4 regions of the Arthrobacter sp. K410C genome follow, and region 4 is predicted to be linked to each of the others. Evidence: riboswitches for the same ligand, from Rfam matches in the RefSeq annotation. Region 4 holds a riboswitch; each other region holds the start of a gene.
What was found. Region 4 has a riboswitch for thiamine pyrophosphate ahead of AC5RU7_RS18210 (ECF transporter S component). Riboswitches for the same ligand answer to the same signal wherever they lie in the genome.
Positions count from the first base shown of each region.

Region 1: it holds a riboswitch for thiamine pyrophosphate, as region 4 does, so the genes downstream of both, AC5RU7_RS15920 (ECF transporter S component) here and AC5RU7_RS18210 (ECF transporter S component) in region 4, are expected to answer to the same signal.
Region 2: it holds a riboswitch for thiamine pyrophosphate, as region 4 does, so the genes downstream of both, thiD (bifunctional hydroxymethylpyrimidine kinase/phosphomethylpyrimidine kinase) here and AC5RU7_RS18210 (ECF transporter S component) in region 4, are expected to answer to the same signal.
Region 3: it holds a riboswitch for thiamine pyrophosphate, as region 4 does, so the genes downstream of both, thiO (glycine oxidase ThiO) here and AC5RU7_RS18210 (ECF transporter S component) in region 4, are expected to answer to the same signal.

Region 1 is NZ_JBNHFJ010000012.1:42,490-49,606, reverse strand. Features, by position in the region: gene AC5RU7_RS15925 (ABC transporter ATP-binding protein) at 1-1,405, opposite strand, end outside; gene AC5RU7_RS15920 (ECF transporter S component) at 1,405-2,028, opposite strand; TPP riboswitch at 2,090-2,225, opposite strand; gene AC5RU7_RS15915 (heme-degrading domain-containing protein) at 2,306-2,857, shown strand; gene AC5RU7_RS15910 (hypothetical protein) at 2,854-3,060, shown strand; gene AC5RU7_RS15905 (DUF4383 domain-containing protein) at 3,159-3,617, shown strand; gene AC5RU7_RS15900 (iron-containing redox enzyme family protein) at 3,679-4,728, shown strand; gene AC5RU7_RS15895 (glycosyltransferase family 2 protein) at 4,725-5,795, shown strand; gene AC5RU7_RS15890 (CDGSH iron-sulfur domain-containing protein) at 5,792-6,004, shown strand; partial or broken gene AC5RU7_RS15885 (hypothetical protein) at 6,044-6,973, shown strand; gene AC5RU7_RS15880 (DUF4235 domain-containing protein) at 7,040-7,117, shown strand, end outside.
Region 2 is NZ_JBNHFJ010000001.1:40,001-47,117, reverse strand. Features, by position in the region: gene AC5RU7_RS00270 (bifunctional folylpolyglutamate synthase/dihydrofolate synthase) at 1-164, shown strand, start outside; gene AC5RU7_RS00265 (DUF4233 domain-containing protein) at 167-631, shown strand; gene ndk (nucleoside-diphosphate kinase) at 711-1,124, shown strand; gene AC5RU7_RS00255 (vitamin K epoxide reductase family protein) at 1,196-1,864, opposite strand; gene AC5RU7_RS00250 (Rne/Rng family ribonuclease) at 2,303-5,644, shown strand; TPP riboswitch at 5,796-5,893, shown strand; gene thiD (bifunctional hydroxymethylpyrimidine kinase/phosphomethylpyrimidine kinase) at 5,901-7,117, shown strand, end outside.
Region 3 is NZ_JBNHFJ010000001.1:438,362-445,478, forward strand. Features, by position in the region: gene AC5RU7_RS02050 (glutamyl-tRNA reductase) at 1-383, shown strand, start outside; gene moeB (molybdopterin-synthase adenylyltransferase MoeB) at 454-1,653, opposite strand; gene AC5RU7_RS02060 (TetR/AcrR family transcriptional regulator) at 1,738-2,403, shown strand; gene AC5RU7_RS02065 (DUF3107 domain-containing protein) at 2,453-2,677, shown strand; gene AC5RU7_RS02070 (hypothetical protein) at 2,707-3,009, shown strand; gene AC5RU7_RS02075 (4a-hydroxytetrahydrobiopterin dehydratase) at 3,088-3,423, opposite strand; gene AC5RU7_RS02080 (thiazole synthase) at 3,467-4,282, opposite strand; gene thiS (sulfur carrier protein ThiS) at 4,287-4,523, opposite strand; gene thiO (glycine oxidase ThiO) at 4,520-5,842, opposite strand; TPP riboswitch at 5,835-5,953, opposite strand; gene thiE (thiamine phosphate synthase) at 5,981-6,712, shown strand; gene AC5RU7_RS02100 (RNB domain-containing ribonuclease) at 6,795-7,117, shown strand, end outside.
Region 4 is NZ_JBNHFJ010000018.1:4,533-11,649, reverse strand. Features, by position in the region: gene AC5RU7_RS18230 (Gfo/Idh/MocA family protein) at 1-665, opposite strand, end outside; gene AC5RU7_RS18225 (YcnI family copper-binding membrane protein) at 655-1,407, opposite strand; gene AC5RU7_RS18220 (hypothetical protein) at 1,535-1,807, opposite strand; gene AC5RU7_RS18215 (thiazole synthase) at 2,267-3,067, opposite strand; gene AC5RU7_RS18210 (ECF transporter S component) at 3,086-3,709, opposite strand; TPP riboswitch at 3,770-3,908, opposite strand; gene AC5RU7_RS18205 (cupin domain-containing protein) at 3,965-4,327, opposite strand; gene AC5RU7_RS18200 (ribose-5-phosphate isomerase) at 4,472-4,945, opposite strand; gene rpe (ribulose-phosphate 3-epimerase) at 4,990-5,667, opposite strand; gene tal (transaldolase) at 5,740-6,855, opposite strand; gene tkt (transketolase) at 6,880-7,117, opposite strand, start outside.

The DNA of each region.
Region 1 (7,117 bases), on a different contig from region 4:
CGTCCTGGCCGAATGTGGGCTCATCCAGTACCAGGACCTGCGGGCTGGCCGCCAGGACGGTTGCCACCGAGAGCCGCCGCTTCTCCCCGCCCGAGAGGGTGTAGGGATTGGCATCCACCAGCGGGGTGAGCCTCAGCCGCTCCAGCAGCTCGTCAACGCGGTCCTCGCCGTGGCCCAGATGGCGCGGGCCAAACAGCAGCTCATCACTCACCCTGCCGGTGACAAACTGGTGTTCCGGCTCCTGGAACACCGTGCCTATCCGCTCAATCAGTTGCTCTGCCTTCCACCTGAAGGGGTCGATTCCCGCGCCCCGGCTCAGGCGGGTTGTTGCGGAGATCTTGCCCGCAACGGGCTCCAGCAGCCCCGCGAGGGTCAGTGCAAAGGTGGACTTACCGGCACCGTTGGGCCCGGTGATGGCAAGCGCCTGCCCGGCCCGTACCCGCGCGGTGATGTCCTCCTGCACCGGAAGCGGCTGGATTTTCCGGAATCCGCTGCGGCGCGGGCGTTCCCGGGACACAGCCACTTTCTCGGCGGCCAGCATCAGGTCTCCCGCGCCTGGGCCGGTGCCGGCTGCGCGGGGACGGGTGGCCGGCACGTAGCCGGGCACCCACACCCCGGCGGCGGCCAGCATGGTGCGGGCCTCGTCCAGGACCCGGTCCGGCGGACCGTCCAGGAGGACGCCAGGATCGGCGGCCGAGCCCGGCTGCAGGACCACGATCCGGTCCACCAGGTCCTTCCACACCGACACCCGGTGCTCCACCACCACCAGCGTGGCACCGGTTTTATCCAGGCAGCGCGCCACGGCGTCACGGACCTCCAGCACACCGGCCGGATCAAGGTTGGCGGTGGGCTCGTCCAGCAGGATCAGCCCGGGCTGCATCGCCAGGATGCCTGCCAGCGCAAGCCGCTGTTTCTGCCCGCCGGACAGCGCCGACGTCGGATGGTCCAGCGGCAGGTGGGACAGCCCGACGTCGGCGAGCGCCTCGTGCACTCGGGTCCAGATGGCGTCGCGGGGGACGGCGAGGTTCTCGGCGCCGAACGCGACGTCGTCCCCGACCCTGGAGAGGACCACCTGGGTTTCGGGGTCCTGCTGCATCAGTCCAGCACGTCCGCGCTGCCCCCGGGGGGACCCGCCGTCGACGAGCAGTGAACCTGACTCGTCGGAGTCGCCGGCCTCGCCGTCGTCGTTCACATCGCCCAGGACCCCGGCGAGGGCGTGCAGCAGCGTGGACTTGCCGGCGCCCGAGGCCCCGAGCAGCAGGACGCGCTCCCCCGGTGAGATGTCCAGGTCAAGGGCGTGGACGGCGGGCCTGGCGCGCCCGGCATGCCGCCAGCCCCAGCCACGCGCCGTGACTGCGGCCGGCCGCACCGCCCCGGCCGTGCCGTGGTGGGTAGGTGCCTGCATCAGGAGAAGACGGGCTCCGTTGCCGCCTTGCGGGAAGCGAAGGAGCTCAGGACCCCGGTCCTGGCCAGGCCGCGGGTGGCGATCCAGGACAGGGCACCGGCGATGACCGCGCCGGAAATCGCGGTGAAGATGATGTAGGCAAGCTTGTCACCGCCGGAGTACGCGATGTTCCAGCCCCACGGCGCGAAGGAATCGTTCAGGCCGCAGAACAGGCCCGCGGCAGCACCGGCCAGCAGCGACACCGGCAGGTTGAACTTCTTGTAAACGAAGATCGCGAAGATAATTTCGGCGCCCAGGCCCTGGACCAAGCCTGAGAACAGCACGGAGGCGCCGTACTGCGAGCCCATCAGGAGCTCACCGGTGGCTGCCACGGTCTCGCAGAACAGCGCCGCGCCGGGCTTGCGGATGATCAGCATGCCCAGCACTGCCGGGATCATCCAGCCGCCGGCGATCAGGCCGGTCAGGGGCGGGTAGACCGCGTTCATGGGCGCGGAGACCGCGGCCGCGCCCTGGGACCAGGCCCAGAAAATCACGCCGCCGGCGATGGCGATCAGGGCCGCCACCACGATGTCCACGACGCGCCAGGACTTGCTGGTGGTCTTCTTGATTGCTGCAGTGCTCATGAAAAAAATCCTCCTGGGAAACAGGAGGGGAAAGCACGGCACGCGGCTACTGCCGTTGCCGGACTTCGAGAACTCGACTCCCTTGCGCCGGTACTAACCGGATCAGGTTCGAGGGTCTGCGGCTGTCCGCACTCTCAGCGCCCACCTGCGGTCCCCGGCCATGCGGGCCCGACGGCGGCGCTCCCCTGTCGTTAAGTGTTGCTTGCTTGAATAATGCATTGGATTGCCCTGTTGGGCGTGGTCCAGTTTACACCGGGAGAGGGGTAGATTGTGGGCCATGACTGCCAATCCGCCGCATATGACTGAGTTCGATCCGGACTCCGATTCCGCCCAGCCGGAGGGATCCCTGCAGGTCCTCATCGGCCGCGTCGAGGGTGAGATCCATGAACTCCAGTTTCCGGGCTTCTCCATGGATGATGCGCTCAACCTTGGCCTCCTCCTGGTGGAGCTGGGCAAGGAGCGCGGCCTGCCCATCGCTATCGACATCACCAAGGGCGAACAGGTCCTCTTCCATGTGGCATTGCCGGGCGCCACGCCGGACAACGAACACTGGATCCGCGCGAAGCAACGGACAGCTGCACGGTACGAAGTGCCTTCCCTGCTGGTGGGGCTGCGCGGGCGGCTGCGCGGAGGCAGGATCGAGGACGAGGGCTGGTTCGACCAGACCCGCTACGCGGCACATGGCGGGTCTTTCCCTGTCTATGTGACGGGCGTGGGTGCGGTGGCCACCGTCACCGTGTCCGGGCTGCCGCAGGTGCAGGATCACGACCTGGTGGTGGAGGCCATGCGTGAGGTGTTGCGGTCCACCGGGGCTGACGGGGCACCATGACCGGCACTCCCGCTGACAATCCCGTCCGGGCGGCGGTGGACAAGGCCGAAGACGAGATGATCTTCATCGGCCCGGACCATCCCTACTATCCCCTGCTGGCCGAGCTGGTGTCCGCCGTCGGCAAGGCCTGGCAGCAGGGGTATGAGCAGGGCCGCAGCGGCGGGCACTACCCGAACCCCTACACTTGGACCGGGCTGGCCTGACGGGTTTCCAGCTGCCGGCGGGGAAACAAAGCCTGCTTAGCTTTTATTAGTAATCATGCTTACTATGTTGTTTCCACCGCGTACGAGGAGTCCAGGACATGGCAGTCAGCACCCGCCCACCGGGCGTCCGAACCGCGCTGCAGTGGTCCACGCTGGCTGTTGCCGGCATTTTCCTGTTCGCCGGCATCCTTGGATTCGTTCCGGGCATCACCAGCAACTACGGCTCCCTGGACTTCGCCGGCCCCGGTTCAAAGGCCCTGTTGCTGGGTACGTTCCAAGTGTCCGTCCTCCACAATTTTGTCCACCTCCTCTTCGGCGCCGCCGGAGTGTTCATGGCACGCACCCACCGGCAGGCCCGGAACTTCCTCATATACGGCGGCGTCATCTACTTGGTCCTCTGGCTGTACGGACTGCTCATCGGGGACGACACCCCCGCGAACTTCATCCCGGAAAACTATGCGGACAACTGGCTGCACCTCATTTTGGGGCTGGCCATGATCACGCTTGCGGTCCTCCTCTCCCCGCGGGCCACGCCGGCGGACAGCCGGAAATCCTGACCACACCCACCGGCCGCCAGCGCAGACGGCACGGTCACAACCCGAGACCTAGGAGCAACCCATGCGAATCCCGGAACCCCGAGGCCCCATCAGCAGCACGCTGTTCAACGTCCTTGCAGGCGCGCCTGGAGGCTCCGCCGAATCACTGGCCGGGCTGCGGGAGCTCGCCTCGAACCGGCTGGCCGAAACCGTGGACATCATTGGCGACGACGATGCCCAGCTTGCCCTTTTCTGCCTGTACGAGCTGCACTACTCCGGGCTGGACGGCGTCACGGACCACTGGGAATGGGATGCCGGGCTGATCCAGGTCCGGCAGATCCTGGAAAAGCCTTTCGAAGCGGCCCTTCGGGCGGCGGCCGGCGAGGCTGCCGGAGAGCTGGAACTTCCGGGGGAGCTCACCAGCGACGCGGTGGCGGATGTGCTGTTCGGCCTGGCCGGCAGGGACACCGGCCCCAGCGTCTCCCGCTATGTGGCCAAGAAGGCCAGCCTGGACCAGCTCAAGGAGTTCCTGATCCACAAGTCCGTGTACCAGCTGAAGGAGGCGGATCCGCACACCTGGGCGATCCCCCGCCTCAGCGGCCGGGCGAAGGCTGCCTTGGTGGAAATCCAGGCCGACGAGTACGGCGGCGGCCGCCCGGACCGAATGCACAGTGCCCTGTTCGCCCGCACCATGCGGGGCCTGGGGATGGACGACTCCTACGGCGCGTACGTTGACGCCGTCCCGGCGGTTTCCCTGGCGGCCGTCAACCTGATGTCCCTGTGCGGGCTGAACCGGCGGCTCCGCGGCGCCATCACCGGACACCTGGCCATCTACGAGATGACGTCTTCGCAGCCCAACCGCTTTTACGGCAACGGCTTCCGCCGGCACGGCTTCGACGCCAGCGTCACCCACTACTTCGACGAACATGTGGAAGCCGATGCTGTCCACGAGCAGATCGCGGGCCGCGACCTTGCCGGCGGGCTGGTGGAAGCCGAGCCGGAGCTGCTGGACGACGTCCTGTTTGGGGCAACGGCAGCCATGGCCATCGACAGCAGGCTGTCCGCCCACCTTCTTGACTCCTGGGAAGGCGGCCGCTCCTCGCTCAGGGCGGCAGTACCGGCGGCAGCGTGACCTCCCCGGCCAGCGGAGAATCCGCCGCACGGCTCCCCGCGGAGTACATCCTTCCCCTGCGCTGGACAGACGACACCGGACTCGCCGACCTGGTGGACTACCTGCAGCGCCTGGTGGCCTGGATCCCGGTCACGGTGGTGGATGGCTCCGGCCAGGACCTGTTTGCGCACCACCGGGAGCAGTTTCCGCCGCAGGTGCGCCACATCCGCCCTGCGGGCTGGACGGAGTCGGGCAGCGGCACGCCGCAGGGTAACGGGAAGGTCGCGGGCGTCGTCACGGGCGTGCGCGCCGCCAGCGCAGAACTGCTGGTAGTAGCCGACGACGACGTCCGCTACACGCGCGGGTCCCTCGCCGCCGTCGTTGACCACCTCGGGTCGGCGGACGTGGTGCGACCGCAGAACTACTTTGACCCGCTGCCCTGGCATGCCTTGTGGGATACTTCCCGGTCACTCATTAACCGGGCATGGGCCGCGGACTTTCCCGGAACACTCGGGCTGCGCCGCAGTGCCCTCCTGGCCACGGACGGCTATGAGCCCGTCCTGTTCGAAAACCTGGAGCTGATCCGCACCGTCGAGGCCGCCGGCGGACGAGAGCGGATCGTTCCGGGCCTTTACATCGCCCGCAGGCCGCCCAAAGCCAGGCACTTCCTCAAGCAGCGCCTCCGCCAGGCCTACGACGATTTTGCCCAGCCCCGGCGCCTGGCCGCGGAACTCGCCCTGCTTCCGGCCATCATCGGGGCAGCCACCCTCCCCCGGCGGGCACGCACCGCGGTGTTTGCGGGACTGGCGGCCGCGGCGGTGGCCACAGCCGAGACCGGACGCCGGCGCCACGGCGGTACGGCCGTGTTTCCCTTGCCCGCGGTGTGCTTCGCGCCGCTGTGGGCGACGGAGCGGGCCGTTAGCATCTGGGGCGCCCTCGCGCTCCGGCTCATGGGAGGCGTCCCCTATGCCGGTGCCAGGATCCGCACGGCCGCCCATTCGAAAGCCGATCTCCAGCGCCGGCATCACGGGAAGCTGCAGGCCTTCCGGCAACAAGCGACGGCACCAACCCTGAAGGAGCAGCAATGAACCAGGACCAGCCCGATAGCTCCATCGTGGTATGCCCGGACGGGCCACTCATCGTCCGGGGGGATTTCGAGATCGTCACGCCCTCAGGCGAGCCGGTCCCGCGCGAACGGAAAACGGTGGCCCTGTGCCGGTGCGGGGCTTCGGCCATCAAGCCGTACTGCGACGGCACCCACAAGATGATCAAGTTCCGGACCGAGCCACGTGATTGACTCCTAGGCTGCGCAACACAAGGATGGGTTGTTGGAAAGCTGCCCGCGCTGCGCTGGTACGCCTCCGTACTGGAGCCCGCCCGGCAGACGGCGAAGGCCCAGGGGTTCGACGGCGTCCGCTGGCCCAAGCAGGTGGGGCCGGACGGGCGCGAGAGCCCCAGCCCCATCGGCACCTTCCTCATTTGGCAGCAGCCGCATCCCATCCACCTCGCGGAACTGGCCTACCGGGCAGAGCCATCGCGGGACCTGCTGGAGGAGTTCGCGGAAATTGTGTTCGACAGCGCCGAGTTCATGGCCGGCTTCGCGCATCCTACCGCCCGTGGCTACGGGCTGGGCCCGCCACTGGTTCCTGCCCAGGAGAGCTACGAATCCACCAGGACCACTGCCAGCAACCCCACGTTCGAGCTCGCCTACTGGCAGTGGGCCCTGCGCATAGCCAACATGTGGCGGAAGCGGCTGGGGCTGCCGCCCCGGGAGAAGTGGGCGGCCGTGGCGGACGGGATGGCCAGCCCCACAGTGGTGGACGGTGTGTACGCGGCCATCGGCGTGGAGCCGTACACCATCCGTACCGACCACCCCTCCATGCTCTGCGCGCTGGGTGTGCTGCCGCAGACGGACATCATCGATCCCGCCATCATGCGCAAAACCCTGGCCAGTGTCCTGGCCGACTGGGACTGGGACAGCACCTGGGGCTGGGACTATCCGGTGATGGCCATGACCGCCGCCAGGCTGGAGGACCCGGAGACCGCCGTCGACGCCCTCCTGCTGGACGCTGCGAAGAACGTGGTGCTGCCCAACGGCCACAACCGGCAGACGGAGTCGCTGCCGCTGTACCTGCCGGGCAACGGCGGGTTGCTGTCGGCCGTTGCGTTGATGGCTGCGGGCTGGGACGGGGGCCCGGCCCGGGATGCGCCCGGTTTTCCGCCGCACTGGACCGTCAGCTGGGAAGGCCTGGTCCGGGCGCCCTGACGTTAGGCTGCTGCCCGGACGTTAGGCTAGGGGAAGTCCTGATTTCACGACGCTAGGAGGCACCGAATGAACTTCTTCATCAAGCTGCTGGGCACGGGCATCAGCCTGCTGGCCGGATTCGCCGGAACCAAGGCAGTGGACGTG
Region 2 (7,117 bases), on a different contig from region 4:
TCGGCGAGGACAACGTGCACATCGCCGAGAAGCTGGACGACGCCCTTGAATGGGCCGTGGAGCGGGCCGAAGCCAATGACGACCTCTCCGGCGGCGTCCTGGTGACCGGCTCCATCACGCTGGTGGCGGAAGCCCGCATCCTGCTCGGAAAGACGGAGGCGTAAGGATGGCCCGGCTCACCAAGGCACAGCGGCAGTGGCGTCCAGGCATGCCCAGGAAGCGCCGCTCCACCAAGGTCATGTTCGCCTCCACGGTGCTGCTCCTGGAAGCATTCGTGATGTTCTTCGCCACCCTGGCGGTATTCGGCCTGCGCCGCGGCGAGTTTCCGCCGGCGCTGATCCTGGGCGTCGGCATTGGCCTGAGCGTGGTCATGGTCCTGGCCTGTGCAGTCCTGTCAAAGCCCTGGGGCATCGGGCTCGGCTGGATACTGCAGATCGTGCTGATCCTGACCGGCATCTTCGAACCCGCCATGTTCCTCGTGGGGGCCTTGTTCGCACTTGCCTGGTGGTACGGAATCAGGACCGGCATCCGGCTGGACCGCGAAGCCGCCCAGCGGGAGCGCGAGCAGGCCGAGTGGGAAGCGGCCCATCCGGACCAGGCCGCCGGGCCCGGCCAGCCGCAGACCCCCTGAACCGGACTGAACCGACCGGACCCTGCCGGCGGGTCCCCGTAGACTTGTCCCGAAACCCCACCAACGCATTGGAGCAGTTGTGACCACTGAGCGCACCCTCGTCCTGATCAAGCCCGACGGCGTCGCCCGTAACCTCACCGGTGCCATCCTGGCCCGCGTCGAAGCCAAGGGATACACCCTTGCTGAACTGAAGAAGGTGGATGCCACCCGCGAACTGCTCGAGCAGCACTACGAGGAGCACGTTGGCAAGCCGTTCTATGAGCCGCTGGTTGAATTCATGCTCAGCGGGCCCGTGGTGGCGGCCATCTTCGAGGGCCACCGCGTCATCGAAGGCTTCCGCTCGCTGGCCGGCACCACCGATCCCACGACGGCGGCCCCGGGCACCATCCGCGGCGACTTCGGCCGGGACTGGGGCCTGAAGGTCCAGCAGAACCTGGTGCACGGCTCCGACTCCACCGATTCAGCCGAGCGGGAGATCAAGATCTGGTTCTAAAGGACCTGAACGAAGCAAAGGGAAGGCCGGTGTTCATCAGAACACCGGCCTTCCCTTTGCTGTCGTTGCGGCTAGAAACCTGACGTCCCGGCGAACACCTGGATGAACGCGAAGAAGATGCTGGCGGCCACGGCCACGTAGAGCAGGGCCACGATGATCCAGCCGGAATCAGCCACCAGGCGGGCAGCGCCAGTGCGGATGGGGATGATTCCGGCGCTGATGTTCCGGATGGTCACCCAGATGAAGAGGGGGATCATGGCGGCCCACACGATCATGCAGAAGGGGCACAGGATGTGGATGTCGTAGAGGGCCTGCGACCACAGCCACACCACGAAGGCGAATCCGAGCGTGACGCCCGTCTGCAGGCCCACCCAGAACCAGCGGGCAAAGGTGGCGCCGGACAGCAGTGCCATGCCCACGGTGATGATGACGGCGAACGCCACGATCCCGATAAACATGTTGGGGAAGCCGAACAGGGAGCTCTGCCACGTCTTCATCACATCCCCGCAGGAAATCCAGGGATTGACGTCGCATACCGTGGTGTGGTTCGGGTCCTGGAGCACTGCAAGCTTTTCCAGGACCAGCGTTCCCGAGGCCAGCCAGCCGACGGCGCCGGTGATCACCAGCAGCCAGCCGAAAGGCTGGTTGCGGGCCATGAAGGGCACGGCCGCGGAACTGCTGTCCGGGCCGGTGGTCCGGTCCGGGGCTTCGGTGCCGCTGGCGGGGGAGATGCTGGGCATTGGTTTGGCGTCCTTTTCGTCCGGTGCTCCTTAGCCCGATTGTAACGCCGCGGGCTGGAAGCCATTCCCAGGAAAAAGGGGCAGCAGCCTCCGCCTCCGCCGTGATTTAGTCCGGATGTGAGAGAATGAACCTGGTTGGAAGCCGATCCACATTCGGACTCCGGTCCGGTGGACTGTTCTCAAGACCGCCAATGATGAGCAGGGCAGGCTTCGAAGGCTGACGGCACTCCCGCGACTCCATTGGACGGCACCTGGTTGTGGCATGTAGAACAACGGGTTTCAGGACATCCCCCGGCTCCCACGGGCTGCCGCACCCCAATGCCGGTGCGAACCTGGGAGTATCCACTTGACTTCTGTCAACGCCTGCGGGTTTTGACAATATGTGCCCCAATGGGTGCCGGATGTGGCGGTGCGTCAGGGGCAGGAGTGTAGCTGCATATGGAAAACGAGCAAGACCTGGCCGTTAACGGCGATGCGCCGGCCTCCGAGGCCCCCGTCGCACCCAAGAGGACCCGCCGCAAGGCGGTAACGAAAACCGACGACGCCGGTACTGCCGCGGAAGGCATCGTTCCGGCCGACCCCGCCACCGCGGAGAACGTTGAGGCTGCGGCCGAGGAAACCAAGGCGCCGGACCGCCGCACCCGCGCCCGTAAAAAGGTTGACGCCGCGGAGCCCCTCCCGGCCTTCGCCGGGGATGCCGCAGAGACTGGAGCCGCTGCGGCTGACACCGCGGAGGGCGCGCCTGCTGCCCCGGAAACGGAAGTGGCAGAGAAACCCGTCCGCCGCCGTCGGGTTGCCACCCGGAAGGCAGCTGCCCCGGCAGCCGAAGCTGCAGCAGCGCCCGCTGCGGAAGCTGCTCCGGCGCAACTGGAGTCGGCAACTGCTGGCGAGGCAGTAGAAACCGGTGCCCCCGCCGCAGCATCTGCCGAGGAGCAATCACCTGAGGCAGCGCCGGAAGAGGCACCGGCAGCCCACGACGCCGGCCGGGCGCCGTCGGACGCGGCCGCTGCAGGCGACGCGCCGCAACACGCCGCTGCAGGGGAGCCCGCCGAAACGGAGGAGCCTGCGAAGGAAGCTGCCAGCGCCTTTGCCTCACTGTTCCTGGAACCGGCTTCCCCCACTTCCGTACTGTTCCAGGCCCCGGACCTGAGCACTGTGGTGCGCCCGGCTCCGGCCGTCCCGGAGGATGTGGAAGAGGACGACGCCGAGGACGGCGACGCCGACGATTCCGCCGGCCGCCGCAGGCGCCGCAGCCGCGGCCGCCGCAGCCGCAGCCGCCTCGAAGATCGTGACGCGGAGGCTGCCACTGACGGCGAAGCCGGCGACGACGCCGAAGCGGAGGGCGACGAAGCGTCCGCCCTCCTGGAAGAGGGCGTCACATCCCGCCGGCGGCGCCGGCGGCGCCGCGGCGACCAGGACCTCGAACTGACCGGCGGCGGGGACGACGATCCCCCCAACACCGTCACCCGTGTCCGCGCCCCGCGCGCGGTGACCGAGCAGGCCGCCAGCAACCGCGTGACCAGCGTCAAGGGTTCCACCCGCCTGGAAGCGAAGAAGCAGCGCCGGCGTGAGTCCCGCGATACCGGCCGGCGCCGCACCGTCATCACCGAGGCGGAGTTCCTGGCCCGCAGGGAATCCGTGGACCGCCAGATGATCGTCCGCCAGCGCGACGACAGAATCCAGATTGCCGTCCTCGAGGACGGTGTCCTCGCCGAGCACTTCGTCTCCAAGACCCAGCAGGACTCGCTGATCGGCAACGTCTACCTGGGCAAGGTCCAGAACGTGCTGCCCTCCATGGAGGCAGCATTCGTGGACATCGGGCGCGGCCGCAACGCCGTCCTGTACGCCGGTGAGGTGAACTGGGAGGCCGTCAACCTCGAAGGCAAGCAGCGCCGGATCGAAAACGCGCTCAAGTCCGGCGACACCGTCCTGGTCCAGGTGACCAAGGACCCGGTGGGTCACAAGGGCGCTCGCCTGACCAGCCAGATCTCGCTGCCCGGCCGCTACCTCGTGTACGTTCCCGGCGGGTCCATGACCGGCATCTCACGCAAGCTGCCCGACGTCGAACGCAACCGCCTCAAGCGCATCCTCAAGGACCGCCTCCCGGAGCAGGCCGGCGTCATTGTGCGCACCGCGGCCGAAGGGGCGTCCGAGGAAGAGCTGACGCACGACATCAACCGGCTCCGCGCCCAGTGGGAAGGCATCGAAAGCCAGTCCACCTCCACCAAGGTGCTGGCCCCCGAACTGCTGTACGGCGAACCGGACCTCACCATCAAGGTGGTCCGCGACGTCTTCAACGAGGACTTCTCCAAGCTGATCGTGTCCGGTGAAGAGGCCTGGGACACCATCGAGGCCTACGTCACCTACGTTGCCCCGGACCTGGTGGGCCGGCTCGAGAAGTGGACCAAGGACCAGGACATCTTCGCCGCCTGGCGGATCGACGAGCAGATCCACAAGGCCCTGGAACGGAAGGTCTTCCTGCCGTCCGGCGGTTCCCTGGTGATCGACCGCACCGAAGCCATGACCGTGGTTGACGTCAATACGGGCAAGTTCACGGGCAGCGGCGGCAACCTTGAGGAAACCGTCACCAAGAACAACCTCGAAGCAGCCGAGGAAGTGGTGCGCCAGCTCCGCCTCCGGGACATCGGCGGCATCATCGTCATCGACTTCATCGACATGGTCCTTGAATCCAACCGGGACCTGGTGCTGCGCCGCCTGGTGGAATGCCTGGGCCGCGACCGCACCAAGCACCAGGTTGCCGAAGTCACGTCCCTGGGCCTGGTCCAGATGACCCGGAAGCGCATGGGCACCGGGCTCCTGGAGGTCTTTGGCGAGCAGTGCGAGGCCTGCGCCGGACGCGGCGTTGTCACCCACGACGACCCCGTGGAGCACCGCCGCGCCAACATCGTTGCTGCCGAGCACCACGTGCAGCGCACCGACAGCCGGCCGGAATCCCGTGCCGAAAGCCACCGGAACGAGGGCCAGCGGACCGACAGCAGCCAGCCCGGGGGACGCCCGGATCGCAAGCGGCGGCGCGGACGCGGCGGCCAGCAACCCGATGCTGCGCCGGCGCCCGCTGTGCATGTCCACACGGTCCACCCGGACCCGGCCGACGCCGAGCGCCACGCCAAGGCTGAAGCCACCAGGCTGGCCCTTGCCAACATCGCGGCGGCTGCGCATGCGGCGCACCTGCACGACGACGAGGTCGCGGCGGCCAGGCAGGCCCAGTCGGCCCAGCCCGCGGCGCCTGCCGTGGAAGAGAAGCACGACGCCGGTACCCCGCCACGGCCTGCGGCTGTCCTGACCTTCGGCGGCGAGAAGGTTGCCCTGCCCTTCGTGGAGCACGCGGAGGAGCAGCAGCCCCGCCCTGCCCTCACCCTGGACAGGCTCGCGGAAGCCTTCGCCCACCTGGGCGAACCGGCGCCTGCCGCCGAAACCCCCGCGGAAGAACAGGAAGCCACGCGGCCCGAGGCGGTTCCGGCACAGGCGGAACAGCCGGCTGCCCCTGCGGAAGCTGAGAAGGACTGGTCTGACCACACGGTGGACCAGTCCCGCCAGCGGCGGCCGCGGCGCAACCGCAGCGCTAGCCGCGCCCAGGGTGCCGCCAACGAAACCAGCGTGCAGCAGCACGAGAACGTTCCGGCACCCAGCGCCGGACACAGCCATGCTGCCAAGGCCCCGGAACCCGCATCGGCCTCGCAGGAACGCAAGGAAGGCGCGCCCAAGCCCGCCGAGGCGCCCATCATCCTGGGCGTGGGGGTTCCTGCCTCTGAGCTTTAAGCCCAGGCAGGGCCACTGGGTAACCCGGGAAGTCCCCGTCTCGTGGACCGTTCCCCTCCGTATTCCGGGGGGAACGGCCCATAAGGCGGGGACTTTCCTGCATGCGGTGGCTGTCACTTTTCCCGGGCTCCCAGGTCAGCGGCTAGGCTGGGTAACCGACACGGGGTGCCGCGCGAAGGGCCGGCTGAGATCCAGACCCGTTGAACCTGTCCGGCTAGTACCGGCGAAGGGATGTCCTTTGTCTTCGACCCTCTTTATGCCCGCGGAAACTTCCCAGCCCGACGCAATCCCGGATGCGACCGTCCAGGCCGCGCCCGCCCAGCCAGCGCTGCGCCGGGACGTGCCGCGCGTCCTGTCCATTGCCGGTTCGGACCCGTCCGGCGGCGCCGGCATCCAGGCGGACCTGAAAAGCATTGCGGCGCACGGCGGCTACGGCATGGCTGCCATCACCGCCCTCACCGCGCAGAACACCCGCGGCGTGGCTGCCGTCCACCTGCCGCCCGCGTCCTTCCTCGCCTGCCAGCTGGATGCCATCAGTGACGACATCAGCATCGACGCCGTCAAAATCGGCATGCTGGGCGACGCCGGGGTGATCGCCACGGTCCGGACCTGGCTGGAGAAGGTGCGTCCCGCCGTCGTGGTCCTTGACCCGGTAATGGTGGCCACCAGCGGTGACCGGTTGCTCCAGGAATCCGCCGAGGCAGCGCTCCGCGATCTGCTGCCGCTGGCCCACCTCATCACCCCGAACCTGGCCGAACTTGCCATGCTCGTGGGCGAAGAACCCCGGGATTCCTGGGCCGGGGCCCTGGAACAAGGGCGAAAGCTGGCCGATGCCACCGGAGCAACCGTGCTTGTGAAGGGCGGCCACCTGTCAGGTGCGCAATGCCCGGACGCCCTGGTCAACACCGCCGGCCTGCTGCGGGCGGAGGTCATCGAGGTACCGGGGGAGCGGGTGGCCACCAGGAACAGCCACGGAACGGGGTGCTCGCTGTCCTCTGCAATGGCCACGGTGCAGGCTCGGCGGGGGGACTGGGAGGCGTCGCTGCGGGAAGTGAAGCCCTGGCTGGCGGGGGCGCTCGCGGACTCCGCCCGGCTTGAGGTAGGAGCCGGCAACGGGCCCGTGCACCACTTCCACCACCTGCGGGCAGTTCCGCAGCCGGGGTCATTCGAAGCCCTGCTCTGGACTGAAGCTGAAGCGGACCTGGACGCCATCTACCGCCTGGACTTCATCCGCGGCCTGGTCTCGGGCAGCCTGCCGGAGAAGGAATTTGCCTATTACCTGGCCCAGGACGCCATCTACCTGAACGGCTACTCCCGCGTGCTGGCACGGGCAAGCGCCTTGGCCCCCACGGAGGCGGAGCAGCTGTTCTGGGCCGGATCCGCGCAGCAGTGCCTGGAGGTTGAGTCCGAGCTGCACCGATCCTGGCTCAGCACGCGCCCCGTCCAGGCCGAACTTGGCCCCGTGACAAAGTC
Region 3 (7,117 bases), on a different contig from region 4:
AATCGCTGGCCCAGGCAAGCAGCATCGTCAAGGGTGCCGCCACGGCTTTTGAACAGGAACGCGAGGCCCGGTCCGTGGATTCCGCCATTGTTGCCCTCCGCCGCCACACCATGAACGTCCTGGACGCCGAAATGGAAAAAGTCCGGGCCCGGCACGGCTGCACCGCCGCTGCCGAGGAAGTGGAGTTCGCACTCCGCCGCATGGTCAAGCAGCTGCTGCACGTGCCTACGGTCCGCGCCCGGGAACTGGCGGCCAACGGCCAACAGGACGAGTACGTGGCGGCCCTGGAGGCCCTCTACGGCATCACCGTGGAGCAGCCCGCCGCCCGCCCGTCCGCCCAGGCAGATTGCCCAGTGGACCATCGGGGCCTCGAAAGCGCCTGAACCACACATGCTCTATCAGATATGGCTCCCAAAATCCTGTTTTGGGAGCCATAGCTGATAGGGCAGCGGGTCAGTAAACGGGCTTGTGCGGTTCCACCTCGCGCACCCATGAGATGATGCCGCCGTCGAGATGGCTGACGCGCTGGTAGCCCGCCTTCTGCGCTGCCGCCAGGACGTTGGCCGACCGTGTCCCTGCCTTGCAGAGAAACACGATGTCCCGGTCCTGCGGAATCTCCGCCCACGCGTCGCCCGCCAGGATCCGGCCCTGCGGGATCAGGACTGCGCCGTCGATCCGGACGATCTCGAATTCACCGGGCTCCCGGACGTCCACCAGCTCAAAATCCTTGAGCCCGGCTTTCCGGGACGCCAGCATGGTGGCCAGCTGCGTTGCGGTCACAGTGTGTTCGGTGTCCGACGGCGCCGCCGGCGTGATGCCGCAGAAGGCCTCATAGTCCGTCAGCTCCGTGATGGGTTCCGCCGCGGGATCCTTCGATACCCGGATCTCCCGCCAGCTGCCGCCCAGGGCGTCGAACAGCGCCACACGGCCCAGGAGCGAACGCCCGACGCCGGTGATCAGCTTGACTGCCTCCGTCACCATCATCGACCCCACGGCCGCGCACAGCATGCCGAAGACTCCACCCTCGCCGCAGGAGGGAACAGAGCCCGCGGGCGGCGCTTCGGGGTAGAGATCGCGGTAGGTGGGCCCGTACTTTTCCCAGAACACGCTGACCTGGCCGTCGAACCGGAAGATGGAGCCCCAGACGTAGGGCTTGCCCAGGATGGCTGCGGCGTCGTTAACCAGGTAACGGGTGGCAAAGTTATCCGCCCCGTCAAGGATCAGGTCGTAGCCGGCGAACAGTTCCAGGGCGTTGGAGGCGTCCAGCCGGACATCGTGGAGGCGGACGTCCACCAGCGGGTTGAGCGCGGCGATGGCGTCCCTGGCCGATTCGATCTTGGGCCTGCCGACGTCGGACACACCATGGATGACCTGGCGTTGCAGGTTGCTGAGATCAACGGCGTCGTCGTCAATGATCCCGATCGTTCCCACGCCGGCCGCCGCCAGGTAAAGCAGCGCAGGTGATCCCAGCCCGCCGGCGCCGATCACCAGGACTTTCGCGTTCTTGAGCCGCCGCTGCCCAATGGTCCCGATCTCGGGAATGATGAGGTGCCGCGAATAGCGCTCCACCTCGGCAGGGGTCAGCTCACCAGCCGGTTCCACCAGGGGATCCAGGGAAACAGAGGAAACATTTGCGGTGAAAGTCGAAGCCATACTTCAATGTATGCCCAGGGATACCGCCGGGTCATATTACCCCGCAGTAAAGTGGAGCTAACCGCAATGGAAAGAAGGACAACCGTGGTCCCTGAAGCACGGGCTGACCGCCCTCCCGCCGCCGAACCGCAGGCGACCCCGCGGCCGGCAGGCCAGCGCTCCGCCCGGCTGCCGCGCGACGAGCGCCGCGCCCAACTCCTTTCCGCAGCGCAGGAAGTCTTCGTGGCCAACGGCTACCACGGAGCCGCCATGGACGAGATCGCCGAGACGGCCCACGTCAGCAAACCCGTCCTGTACCAGCACTTCCCTTCAAAGCGGGACCTGTACCTGGCACTGCTGGAAAGCCACTTGGCCTCCCTGACCGAGCTCATGCTGGGTGCCCTGAACTCCACCACGGACAACAAGGAACGCGTGCAGGCCGTGATGCGGGCCTACTTCCGCTTCATCGCCAATGACGACCAGGCCCACCGGCTGGTCTTCGAATCGGACCTGATCAACGATCCGGATGTCAGTTCCAGGCTGGAAACATTCAACCGGACCTTCGCGGACGCGATCGCACGCGTCATTGCCGAGGACACCAAGCTCCCCCATCTCGAAGCCGAACTCCTGGGCCGGGGGCTGGCAGGAATGGCCCAGGTCAGCGCCCGCTACTGGCTTGAAACGGACGGCAACCTGGACCTCGATGTGGCCAGCGACCTCATCTACCGTTTAGCTTGGCGCGGAATCTCTCGCTTCCCCAAAGAGTCCTAGACTACAAATAAGACATCATCCATGAACTTTGACTGGCTGGGAGGCCCCTGTGGAAATTAAGATCGGCGTTCAGAACGTTGGCCGCGAGATTGTGCTCGAATCGACCCAGGACGCCGAGACGGTGGCGAAGGTTGTGGGCGAAGCCATCAATGCCGGCAGCGAGCTGCGGCTGACCGACGACAAGGGACGCCTGATCATTGTTCCCGGCAATGCCCTCGGCTATGTGGAAATCGGCGCCGAAGAGGTGCGCCGCGTAGGGTTCGGCCAGTTCTAGCCGGCACCGCGGACGTCCCTAGGAGATCCATGCTTTCCCTGACCATCGTTGTTCTGGCAGCGGTTGCCGCAGGCTTCATCGTCTGGGCGAATGACAGGCGGCACGCCAAGTATGGCGCCGGCCTGCCCGCAGGCGTTGCCGTCGTTGTCGGGGTCTTGACCTGGATCATCCTGATGATGGCAGGCTTTGGCTACCGGCCGGGCCTGACGTGGCTCCCGTGGGTCCTGCCCATCGTCCTTGGAGTTGCCGCCGCCGTGGCCGCGGTCCTCTACCTGGGCCGCAGCCGCGCCCGTCTGGACACGCAGCGGCTCACTGCCATCCTTCGCCGCTAGGACCGGGAACTATCCCGAAAACACGCGTGGCCGCCGCCCTCCGGGGCGGCGGCCACGCTCACTTAAGCGGCTTGGCGGCTAGCTTCCGGGGTAGCGCGACGGTTCCGCCTTCGCCCCCACGGCGGCCGCCGCCTCGCTGGCTCCTGCCGCAGCGGTGAGGTCCCGTCCGGTCACCTGCCCGCCTGCGTCATGCGAGGTGTAGCGGATGAAGACGCGGTTGTAGCGCCAGTCCAGGTCCGGGTGGTGGTTCTGTTCCTCAGCAATGCGTCCGACGGCGGCAATCAGCTCGAGTGCGGCAGCCGCCGTCGGCGTCTTGAAGACGGTGACCAGCCCGCCGTCGTGGTACCGCCAGTCGGGCAGCCCGGCGAGGGCCTGGTGGATCTGTTCCTGGGGAAGGGCATCTTTGCCGGCCACTGCTGCTCCTTGCTTGAGGGGCATCAGCCGGCACGGTCCCGGCCTAGAGGAACTCGGCCCGGCCTTCCATTGCCGACGATGCCAGCGCGTGTTCGCGGCGGGGAATGCGGCCCGCCGCTTTCGCCAGCCTACCGGCGATGACGGCGTGTTTGAATGCCTCCCCCATCAGGGCCGGATTCTGCGCCCGCGTGACCGCCGTGGCCAGCAGCACGGCGTCGCAACCGAGCTCCATGGCCAGGGCGGCGTCGGAGGCCGTACCGATCCCGGCGTCCAGGACCACCGGGACGGAGGCGCGGGAGACGATCAGCTCGATGTTGTGCGGGTTCAGGATTCCCAGTCCCGTGCCGATGGGCGCTCCCAGCGGCATCACGGCGGTGGCGCCGAGGTTCTCCAGCCGCAGCGCCAGGACCGGATCATCATTGGTGTACGCAAACACCTTGAAGCCGCGGTTCACCAGCTGTTCGGTGGCCTCCACCAGCTCGACGGCGTCGGGAAGGAGGGTGTGCTCGTCGGCAATGACCTCGAGCTTCACCCAATCCGTTTCCAGCGCCTCGCGGGCGAGTTCGGCAGTGAGGACGGCGTCCCGGGCAGTGAAGCAGCCGGCGGTGTTCGGCAGTACCCGGATGCCGTGGTCCACCAGGAGCTGGAACAGCGAGCCCGTCTCCGCCGTCGAGTAGCGCCGCATTGCCACGGTGGTCAGGGACGTGCCGGAGGCCAGGAGTGCTGCGCCAAGCCCGTCGAGGCTCGGGGCGCCCCCGGTCCCCATGATGAGCCGGGACGCCAGGGGCACCCCGTCGATAACCAGGGCATCGTCCAGGTTGGCAACGGCCGTGGTGGTCAGGGTATCGGATTCGGTCATCGTGTCAGCCTCCCTGCACTGCCGTGACAAGCTCGACGTCGTCACCGTCGGCGAGCGCCGTGGCGAACCATTGGCTCCGGGGAACAACCTGTGCGTTGTGCGCCACGGCGACACCCAGCCTGTTCCCGTCCTTGGCCTGGCCGTCAGCCCCCACGGTACGGCCGGTGACCTCGCTGATGAGGGTGGTGATGGAGGCCCCCTCAGCCACCGTATGGTGGTTTCCGTTCAGGGTGATATTCATGCTGTCTCCTTGATGTTGACGCTTGCAGCGGAGGTTTCGCGGCCGGAGAAGCGGCCAGGGTCGAACGTTTTCCAGCGGGGGTCCGCGGTGCCGTCCATCAGGTCCCGGCAGATGGCGCCGGCTGCGGGTGACAGGAGGACGCCGTGCCGGAAGAATCCGGTGGCCATGATCAGGCCGGCGATGTGCCCGCCCGGGTTGGAGCCCGGGGCGGCGGGCACCCTGCCCAGCAGCGGGGCGTTGTCCGGGGTCGCCGGCCGGGCCCGCGCCGTACATTCAAGCAATTCCAGCTCGGCCACGGCCGGGACCAGGACCTGCGCGTCCCGGAGTAGCTGATAGACGCCGCCTGCGGACACCGTTCCGGCAGCGGACCGGAGGGCTTGCGGGGGTACGGCACCGGCCCCGGCGAGGGCATCCTCACGCTGGGTGGCTCCGATCACCACCGTTCCGTCCTCCCGGGGGACGATGTACACCGGCACGCCGCGGACCAGGCCGCGGACGGTGGCCGTCACCAGCGGCCGGAGGTGCTGCGGTACGGCGAGGCGGAGGATGTCCCCGTAGACCGGCCGCAGCGGCAGGAGCAGGCCCGCGGGCAAGTCCATCACCGCAGCGGCATCCAGTCCATTGGCCACCACGGTTTCTCCGGCCAGCACTGTGCCGCCGCCGGCGAGCCGGGCTCCCGCAACAGTGTCATCCGCCCACAGCAGGCCCAAGGCCCTGTCCGGCACCGCGTAGCCTTCCACTGCGCCCGCAACTGCGGGGCCGCGGCCGGCGGCTTCCCCGGCGAGGGCGTTGCGAAGGCAGGACACCAGGAGCCGGGGATCCACCTGGTGGTCCGCGGGGGTGTCGAGGGCACACGCGATGGCGGGGCTGAGCAAAGGTTCCCGCCGCCGCGCCTCGCGGATGGTCAACGGCTCAACAGCCAGGCCATTGGCCTGCTGGACCGCGCGCAGGTCCATCAAAGCCCGGCGGTCGGCGGCGTCGGCACCTACGGCGAGGGTGGGCGTCGTCAGGTACCCGGTTTTCTCCCCGGATGCACAGGACAGGTCCGCGATGAAGCCGGGCCACCGGGCGGAAGAGGCCAGCATCAGGTCCAGGAGATCCTCTTCCTGGTAGTGCAGCTCGCTCACCGGTGCGAGCATCCCGGCTGCCGCCCAGCTGGCGCCGGAGCCGGGGGCGTCGTCGATCAGCGCGACGCTGCGGCCTGAGCGCTGTGCTTCCCAGGCGATTGCGTGGCCCACCACTCCGCCGCCGATGACTACGACGTCGGCCCTGATGGTGCCGTTGGGGGGCTGCGGGGGTGCTGTGTTGGGGGTGCCCATGTGTCTCCTTCCCTACGCCGGAATTACCCGGATCAGGTCAAGCGGTCGGCTCTGACGCCCTCTCAGCCCGGCGCTTTATGACAGCTGCCGCAGGCTCCCGCAGTACGAGGCAAGTGTAGAGGAACTAGGCTTGCAGCCATGAATGTGTCCCACTCCGCTGCCGCTGTCGGCGCCTCCGCAACCGATGCCTTCACCACCGCCGAGGGAACCGCAGGGCTCAAGTCTGCCCGCCTCTATCTGTGTACTGACGCCCGCGCTGACCGCGGTGACTTCAGGGATTTCGTGGATGCCGCCTTCGCCGGCGGAGTGGACATTATCCAGCTCCGCGACAAGACCATCGAGGCTGCCGAGGAGCTGGAACTGCTGGCCGTCCTCAGGGAGGCTGCGCAGCGCCATGGCCGGCTGTGGGCAGTGAATGACCGCGCCGACGTCGCGGTGTTGTCCGGCGCGCCGGTGTTCCACATCGGGCAAAAGGACCTCCCCCTGCCCGCGGCACGCACCCTGCTGAACGGCAACGCCGCCATTGGACTCTCCAGCCACACCCCGGAACAGGTGGATGCCGCACTCGTTGCCGCCGCAGGGCCTGCCGGGTTGGACTATTTCTGCGTCGGGCCGGTCTGGGCCACCCCCACCAAACCGGGCCGGGCCGCCGTGGGACCGGAGCTGGTGAAATACGCTGCAGCAGCCGCGGCCAAAACCGGCAACGAGGTGCCGTGGTTCGCCATCGGCGGCATCGACCACTCCAATATCAGCGAGGTGGTGGAAGCGGGGGCCCGGAGGATTGTGGTGGTGCGGGCCATCACCGAAGCGGCGGATCCCGCCGCGGCGGCGGCCTCACTCCTGGCCGTTTTGGACGCTGCCGCGTCCTGACCTACCGGCGGGCAACACGGCCCTGCCTTCTATCCCGCCAATGGCCTGCATATTCGGCGGTCTTCGGGCTAGGCTGATTTTCGTGTCACACCATCGGCTGGCTCCCAACGTCCATGAGCACAACAACGCGCTGGAAGAGGCCCTGGGCGCGCTGCGGACCGAGCTGGAGCTGCCCGGGCCATACCCGGAGCACGCGGTCCGGGACGCCGAAGCGGCCGTGGCCGCGCTGGAGCTTCCGTCCCACGACCTGACCGGGGTCGAATTCATCACCATCGATCCGGCCTCGTCCACGGACCTGGACCAGGCGCTCTTCATAGAGGCCGACGGCGGCGGCTACCACGTGCTGTACGCCATCGCCGACGTTCCGGCCTTCGTGAAGCCGGGCGGACCGCTGGACCAGGAAAC
Region 4 (7,117 bases):
AAGCGCAGTATGCCCGCAATACTGGTGTCGATTCGACCCTCGTCGTTGGCGTCGCGGTAGTTGCCGAATGCGTTGACTCGGCTCGGTTCCTGGGCGGTAACCATACGGCTGACGTTGACGCAGTAGCATCCCGTGTCGAAAAGTGCGCCGCCGCCGAGCTGGCTGTACCAGCGAATGTTGTCACCGCTGCCGGCGTCGAACGAATGCCCGACGTGAATAAAGGTCAGTTTGCCTACGGCATTGCCCGCGAGCAGTTCCTGCAGCTTTTCGAAACGCGGGTGAAAGCGGTACATGAAGCCTTCCAGGACTTTAAGCCCGGTCTCCTCGGCCTTTTGTCTAACCTCATCGCATTCGGCGGCGCTGGTCACCAGTGGTTTTTCACAGAGTACGTGCTTGCCTGCGTCCAAGGACTTCAGTATCCACTCGAGGTGGAGTGCGTTCGGCAACGGAATATACACAGCGTCGATGTCCGGGGAAGCAAGAAGCGCGCCATAGGAGCTAAACGCCTGCGGGATCCCGTGCCTGTCCGCGTATTCCCTGGCCTTTCCCTCGGTGCGGGAGGCGATGCCAACGACTTCCCCGTTCTTCGCCTCCTGCAGCGCCGGGATTGTCTTACGGACGATACGGGCGGTGCCGAGCACGCCCCAACGCAATTTATCGCTCATCTAAATCTCCTCGACGAATGGTGCGCGTACGTGCGAGGGCAGTTACACCGGTGATCAGCCCGATCAGCCCTGCTGCAAGGCCGAGCCATCCTACTGCCGATCCCGCATCAGTGGCAGCGGAGATGCTGGACGCAGCCGCGGCCGGAACGTGGGCGTTGGGAGTTGCAGTGCTGCCCTGTGAGTGGCCATCCGTCTTTGCCGTGGTGGTGAAGGCGGGGGCCGGGTATTCTGGCTCGGCTTGGCTCTCGCTGGTTTCCTGTTCCCATTTCACGGTGTTCCCGTCGGTGTAGGTCTGGGACGCAGGCAGGATCAGTTCAGTACCGGCTTTGGGCAGCACGCCGACCGAGATGGAAAAGGTTTGGTACTCATGCGGACCGATCTGGTGAGCTTCATCCGCGGTCCAGATGACGGAGGTCGGCGCCTTGGTGACGGTTGCGCCGTTGACGGTGACGGGCTGCGGCAGTTCGCTGTTCACCACCTCTGCCTTCCACCCGACCACGGGCTTCACGGAGACGGAGGTGAATGGCGTCTCCGTGGGCAGGGAGATTTCGAGTTTGCTGGTTCTGGCCGTTTCGGATTCGTTTGGCACCCGGAAGGTTAGTTGGGTGTAGCTGCCCTCGGCTGTGCCGTCAGGGTCGACGCGGACGTGGGCGGAAGCTGTGCCTGTGCTTAGGGCCACCAGCCCGGCAGCCAATGTTGTGGCGGCGACGGTGCTAAGGGTACGGCGAGGTGATGTCTTCATGGCAGAATGCCTTTCGCGGAACTAAGGGATGGTGAGGTCAAGAAACCCAGGCGGGGCATGGGGCGCACGCCTGTTGTCGGCGGCGGCCGGTCCCTGGTTTCCTGTGTTCCAGACGGAAGGCGGGTACTCAGGTGGCCGCGGGGACGGCTGGTGGCGGACCTCGCCGGGTAGGAAGTCGCAGCGAGGCGGCTGCCGGGGAAGTTACGACGTCGGTGCGCCACCGGGTGCGGACCGTCGGCGGCAAGGCGATGAAGTCAGGGAGTCGCACGAGCGGCTCAAGCAAGGTGGCTACAAGGCGCAACGCATCCTCGCCACGAGCCAGGAGCAGCGCTGTGACCAGAGTGGCAACGGCGTGGGCAGTGAACATCAGCCATCCGCTCGCTGCGTCAGCGGAAGACATGACGATCCCCACGGAAGTGTCTGTGCCAGGAGCCGGCAGGTGTCCGGCATGCGGGAAGCGGGCAACAGCAGAGCCGAGGTGGGGTGCTGTCCGGGGCCGAGAGCGTCAAGGGACCAATGCAGCCACCCTTGGCCGGCGCCCAGCGAACAAAGAAGCCCAGGTACCGAGAACCGGTGTGAGGAAAGCATCACTATCGGAACCAAGGTCACAACGAAGAGCGCGGTCATGACCTCGGGCCGGGGCGCGTGACCGCCACCAGCGAGGTGTCCGCCCGCACCGAGAATGAAAATCAGGGATCCCACCAGACCGGCGCGGAGCAGCCGGACGGACGTTTGTGTCGTCATCTCTGCTCCTTCCCGGCATCCATGATCCCGTCATGTGTGGTCGTGGGAAACGCTGTATCAGGATGGTTTTACCTACCGTTTTGGACGGCTTGCAGTCGGTGGTGCCTGCACCCCGTTACAGGAACTCGGCTCGTCCTTCCAAGGGTGATGACGCCAGTGCATGCTCGCGGCGGGGTATGCGGCCGCCGCGGTTCGCCAGCCTTCCAGAGAGGACTGCGTGTTTAAATGCGGTGGCCATGCGCACCGGATTCTGTGCCCGGGTGACAGCTGTAGCCAGCAGGACAGCGTCACACCCCAGTTCCATTGCAAAGGCCGCGTCCGAGGCGGTTCCGATGCCAGCGTCGAGCACGACGGGCACGGAAGCGCGGGACACAATCAGCTCGATGTTGTGCGGGCTCAGGATGCCCAGGCCCGTGCCGATGGGTGAGCCAAGGGGCATAACGGTGGAGGCTCCCAGATGCTCGAGCCGTAGGGCCAGGACCGGATCATCGTTGGTGTACGCGAATACCTTGAAGCCGCGGTTGACCAATTGCTCCGTGGCATCGACCAGTTCCACGGCATCGGGCAACAGGGTGTGCTCGTCAGCTATCACCTCGAGCTTGACCCAGTCGGTTTCCAATGCTTCGCGCGCCATTTCGGCGGTGAGCACCGCATCTTTTGCCGTGAAGCAGCCTGCGGTGTTGGGCAGCACCCGGATCTTGTGGTCGAGCAGGAGTTGGAATAAGGAACCGGCCTCCGACGGCGAATAGCGCCGCATGGCGACGGTGGTCAGCTCGGTCCCAGAAGCAACGAGGGCGCTTCCGAGTCCGTCCAGGCTGGGGGCTCCGCCAATGCCCATAATGAGCCGCGGAGTTATTTCGACTCCGTCAATGATCAACGGATCGCTGTCCACGCACATTTCGGTGGTGATGGTCATCAGCTAACCTTTCAGGCCTCAGGAGAGGACGGACTCCGTGGCTGCCTTGCGCGAGGCAAAGGAGCTCAGGACCCCGGTCTTCGCCAGGCCACGGGTCGCGATCCAGGACAGGGCACCGGCGATGACCGCGCCGGAAATCGCGGTGAAGATGATGTAGGCAAGCTTGTCACCGCCGGAGTACGCAATGTTCCAGCCCCACGGCGCGAAGGAATCGTTCAGGCCGCAGAACAGGCCCGCGGCAGCACCGGCCAGCAGCGACACCGGCAGGTTGAACTTCTTGTAAACGAAGATCGCGAAGATGATTTCAGCGCCCAGGCCCTGGACCAAGCCTGAGAACAGCACCGAGGCGCCGTACTGCGAGCCCATCAGGAGCTCACCGGTGGCTGCCACGGTCTCGCAGAACAATGCCGCGCCGGGCTTGCGGATGATCAGCATGCCCAGCACTGCCGGGATCATCCAGCCGCCGGCGATCAGGCCGGTCAGGGGCGGGTAAACCGCGTTCATGGGCCCGGAGACCGCGGCCGCGCCCTGGGACCAGGCCCAGAAAATCACGCCGCCGGCGATGGCGATCAGGGCCGCCACCACGATGTCCACGACGCGCCAGGACTTGCTGGTGGTCTTCTTGATTGCTGCAGTGCTCATGAAAAAATCCTCCTGGGAAACAGGAGGGGAAAGCACGGCACGCGGCTACTGCCGTTACCGGACTTCGAGAACTCGACTCCCTTGCGCCGGTACTAACCGGATCAGGTTCGAGGGTCTGCGGCTGTCCGCACTCTCAGCGCCCACCTGCGGTCCCCGGCCATGGCCAGTGCCGGATGGCGGCGCTCCCCTGTCGTTGTATGAATGGCTACAAACTGTAAGGCCTGGCACGTGTCCAGGCCTTACAGTTTCCCTGGGTCAGGGCGTGAAAATGACGAAGAATTTTCTGATGCGCTCCTGGATTTCCCAGGTGCCCTTCCAACCGATGGGGAAGATAGCTGCGGTTCCGGCCTCTACGGTAGTCGGCTCTCCGCCATCCTCGGTAACCACCATGCGGCCTTCAAGGACGTAGATCGACTCGCCGCGCTCCAGAAACTCCCATCGTGAAAGGCCTGGGTCAGCTTCCCAGACTCCGGAGAGGATCCGGGAATCATCGCTGGTAAAGGGGATAGTGATCCGCGTCGGAATCTCGTCGCCCAGCACTTCGGCCAGGGGTGGACCGAGCGGTGCTTCGTCCAGCTTCCCCTGGAAGAGGGCGGTCGGCTCGAAAGTTATGCTCATGTGAATCTTCCTTTCTGGGTTGCTCCCCCGGGACGGGAGAGTCGGTGTTGGGATCCCCGACTGGTCTAAGCAGCGGGAGAACTTTCCGGGATGGCTGGCGGCAGGGTTGACGACAACCTTGGCCCGGGGTTTTGTTGGTGGGGGTTATTCGACGATCTCGCCCGTGGTTTCGAAGGTAGCGATTTTGCCGATGCGGCGCTCATGGCGTTCGGCATTAGTAAATGGTTCTGCCAGGAATGCTTTGACCAGTTCCGTGGCCTCTTCGACGCTGTGCTGCCTGCCTCCGACGGCGACCACGTTGGCATCGTTGTGTTGGCGGGCGAGCCTGGCTGTGTCGAGGTTCCACGCGAGGGCTGCCCGGACTCCCTTGACCTTGTTTGCGGCGATTTGCTCGCCGTTGCCGGAGCCGCCCAGCACGATTCCGAGCGCGTCCATGCCTGCCGCCCGGTCGGCCACGACGGCGGCGGCGGCGTTGATGCAGAATGCGGGGTAGTCGTCCTCGGCGTCGTAGGCGGCCGGTCCGTGGTCCACCATCTCGTAGCCGCTGGCTGCGAGCGAGGTGATCAGATGGGAGCTGAGCTCCATGCCGGCGTGGTCGGTTGCGATGTGAACGCGCATTATGGGTCCTTCAAGATTGGTAACGGTGATGGGGCGGCCTGCTGCTATGCGAAGGCAAGCTGGCCGTTCGCGCGCAGCGACTCGATTGCCTCAGCAGGGGAAGGTTTGCCGTACACGGCCGAGCCCGCGACAAAGACGTTGGCGCCGGCCTCGGCGGCACGGGTGATGGTTTCTTCCGTGATGCCGCCGTCCACCTGGATGGCTACGTTCACCCCTGAACCGTCGACGGCGGCGCGAGCCCGGCGGATCTTGGGCAGCATCACGTCCAAAAAGGCCTGGCCGCCAAAGCCCGGTTCAACGGTCATGATCAGCAGCATGTCCAGTTCGGAAAGCATGTCCAGGTACGGTTCCACCGGCGTGGCAGGGCGCAGGGCCATGCCGGCCTTCGAGCCCCGGGCGCGAAGCTCACGGGCAAGCTTGATCGGTGCAACCGATGCTTCAACATGGAAGGTGACCGAGGCAATCCCGGCGTCAGCGAACTGGGGGGCCCAGGTGTCAGCATTGGAAATCATCAGATGGGCATCCAGCGGCACAGGACTGACCTTCTGGATCCTTTCCACGACAGGCAGGCCGATGGTCAGGTTCGGGACGAAGTGGTTGTCCATAACGTCCACGTGGACAGCATCGGCATTGCTGATGCGGGCAAGCTCTGCTTCGAGGTTGACGAAGTCGGCCGACAGGATGCTGGGATTGATACAGCAATTTAGGGGTGGCTTGGACATGGTGTCCGCCTTTCTGATCTGCGGCCACTGCGCGGGACCCCTATGGGTCCCGCGCAGGGCGCACTCAATGGTTCAGGATGCCTTCCGGGCGCTGGAGAGCGCGCCCTCAACATCGGCCAGCAGTTCCTTCCAGCTGGCCACGAACTTGTCCAGACCTTCGGATTCCAGGAGAGTGACGACGTCGTTGTAGGAGACGCCGAGGCGCTCGATGGCGGTGAGCACACCTTGTGCTTCCTCGTATGTGCCGGTGATCGTGTCGCCGGTGATCACGCCGTGGTCGAAAGTGGCGTCCAGCGTTTTCTCGGGCATGGTGTTTACCACGTCGACGGCGGCGAGTTCGGTGACGTAGAGGGTGTCCGAGTAAGCGGGGTCCTTCACACCGGTGGAGGCCCATAGCGGCCGCTGCCGGCGGGCGCCGGCTTGAGCCAGGACTGCCCAGCGTTCAGTGGCAAACAGCTCCTCGTAGACCTGGTAAGCCAAGCGGGCGTTGGCGACGCCTGCCTTGCCCTTGAGCGCCCTGGCTTCGTCGGTGCCGATGGCGTCGAGGCGCTTGTCGATCTCGGTATCCACACGCGAAACGAAGAAGGACGCCACCGAATGGATCTTCGAGAGGTCGTGGCCGTTCTCCTTGGCCTGTTTCAGGCCGGCCTGGAAGGCGTTGATGACGGCACGGTAGCGCTCCAGCGAGAAGATCAGGGTCACATTGACGCTGATACCCTCGGCCAGAACGGAAGTGATGGCCTCAAGGCCCTCAAGGGTGGCCGGGATCTTGATCAGGACGTTGTCTTTGTCGACCTTCTTGAACAGTTCTTTGGCCTCGGCGATGGTGCCGGCGGTGTCCCAGGCGAGGCGTGGGTCCACCTCGATGGACACGCGGCCGTCAACGCCGTTCGTCGCGGCGGCGATAGGGGCGAAGAGGTCACAGGCGTCCGCGACATCGGTGGTGGTGATCTCGAAGATCGTCTCCTCCACGCTGCTGCCCCGCGCGGCAAGCCCGGCGATGGCGGCGTCGTAGTCGGTGCCCGAAGTTATCGCGGCCTGGAAGATGGACGGGTTGGTGGTCACGCCAACCACGTTCTTCTCTTCGATGAGCTTCTGCAGCCCGCCGCTGGAGAGCCGGCCTCGGGAAAGATCGTCCAGCCAGATCGATACTCCGGCGTCGGAGAGCTGTTGGGTGGGAGTAGTCATTGTCTTTTCTCCTGAAATCGGTTGTTAGGCCTGCAGGCCTGCGAGGGAGTCCTTAGCGGCGGCTGTGACTGCTTCCGCCGTGATGCCGAACTCCTGGAAGAGACGCTTGTAGTCAGCGGAGGCGCCGTAGTGCTCGAGGCTGATGGAACGGCCGGCATCACCGACGAATTCCTTCCAGCCCAGGGCCAGTCCTGCTTCAACGGAGACACGCGCCCTGACCGCGGACGGGAGGACCGACTCACGGTAGGCAGCGTCCTGCTTG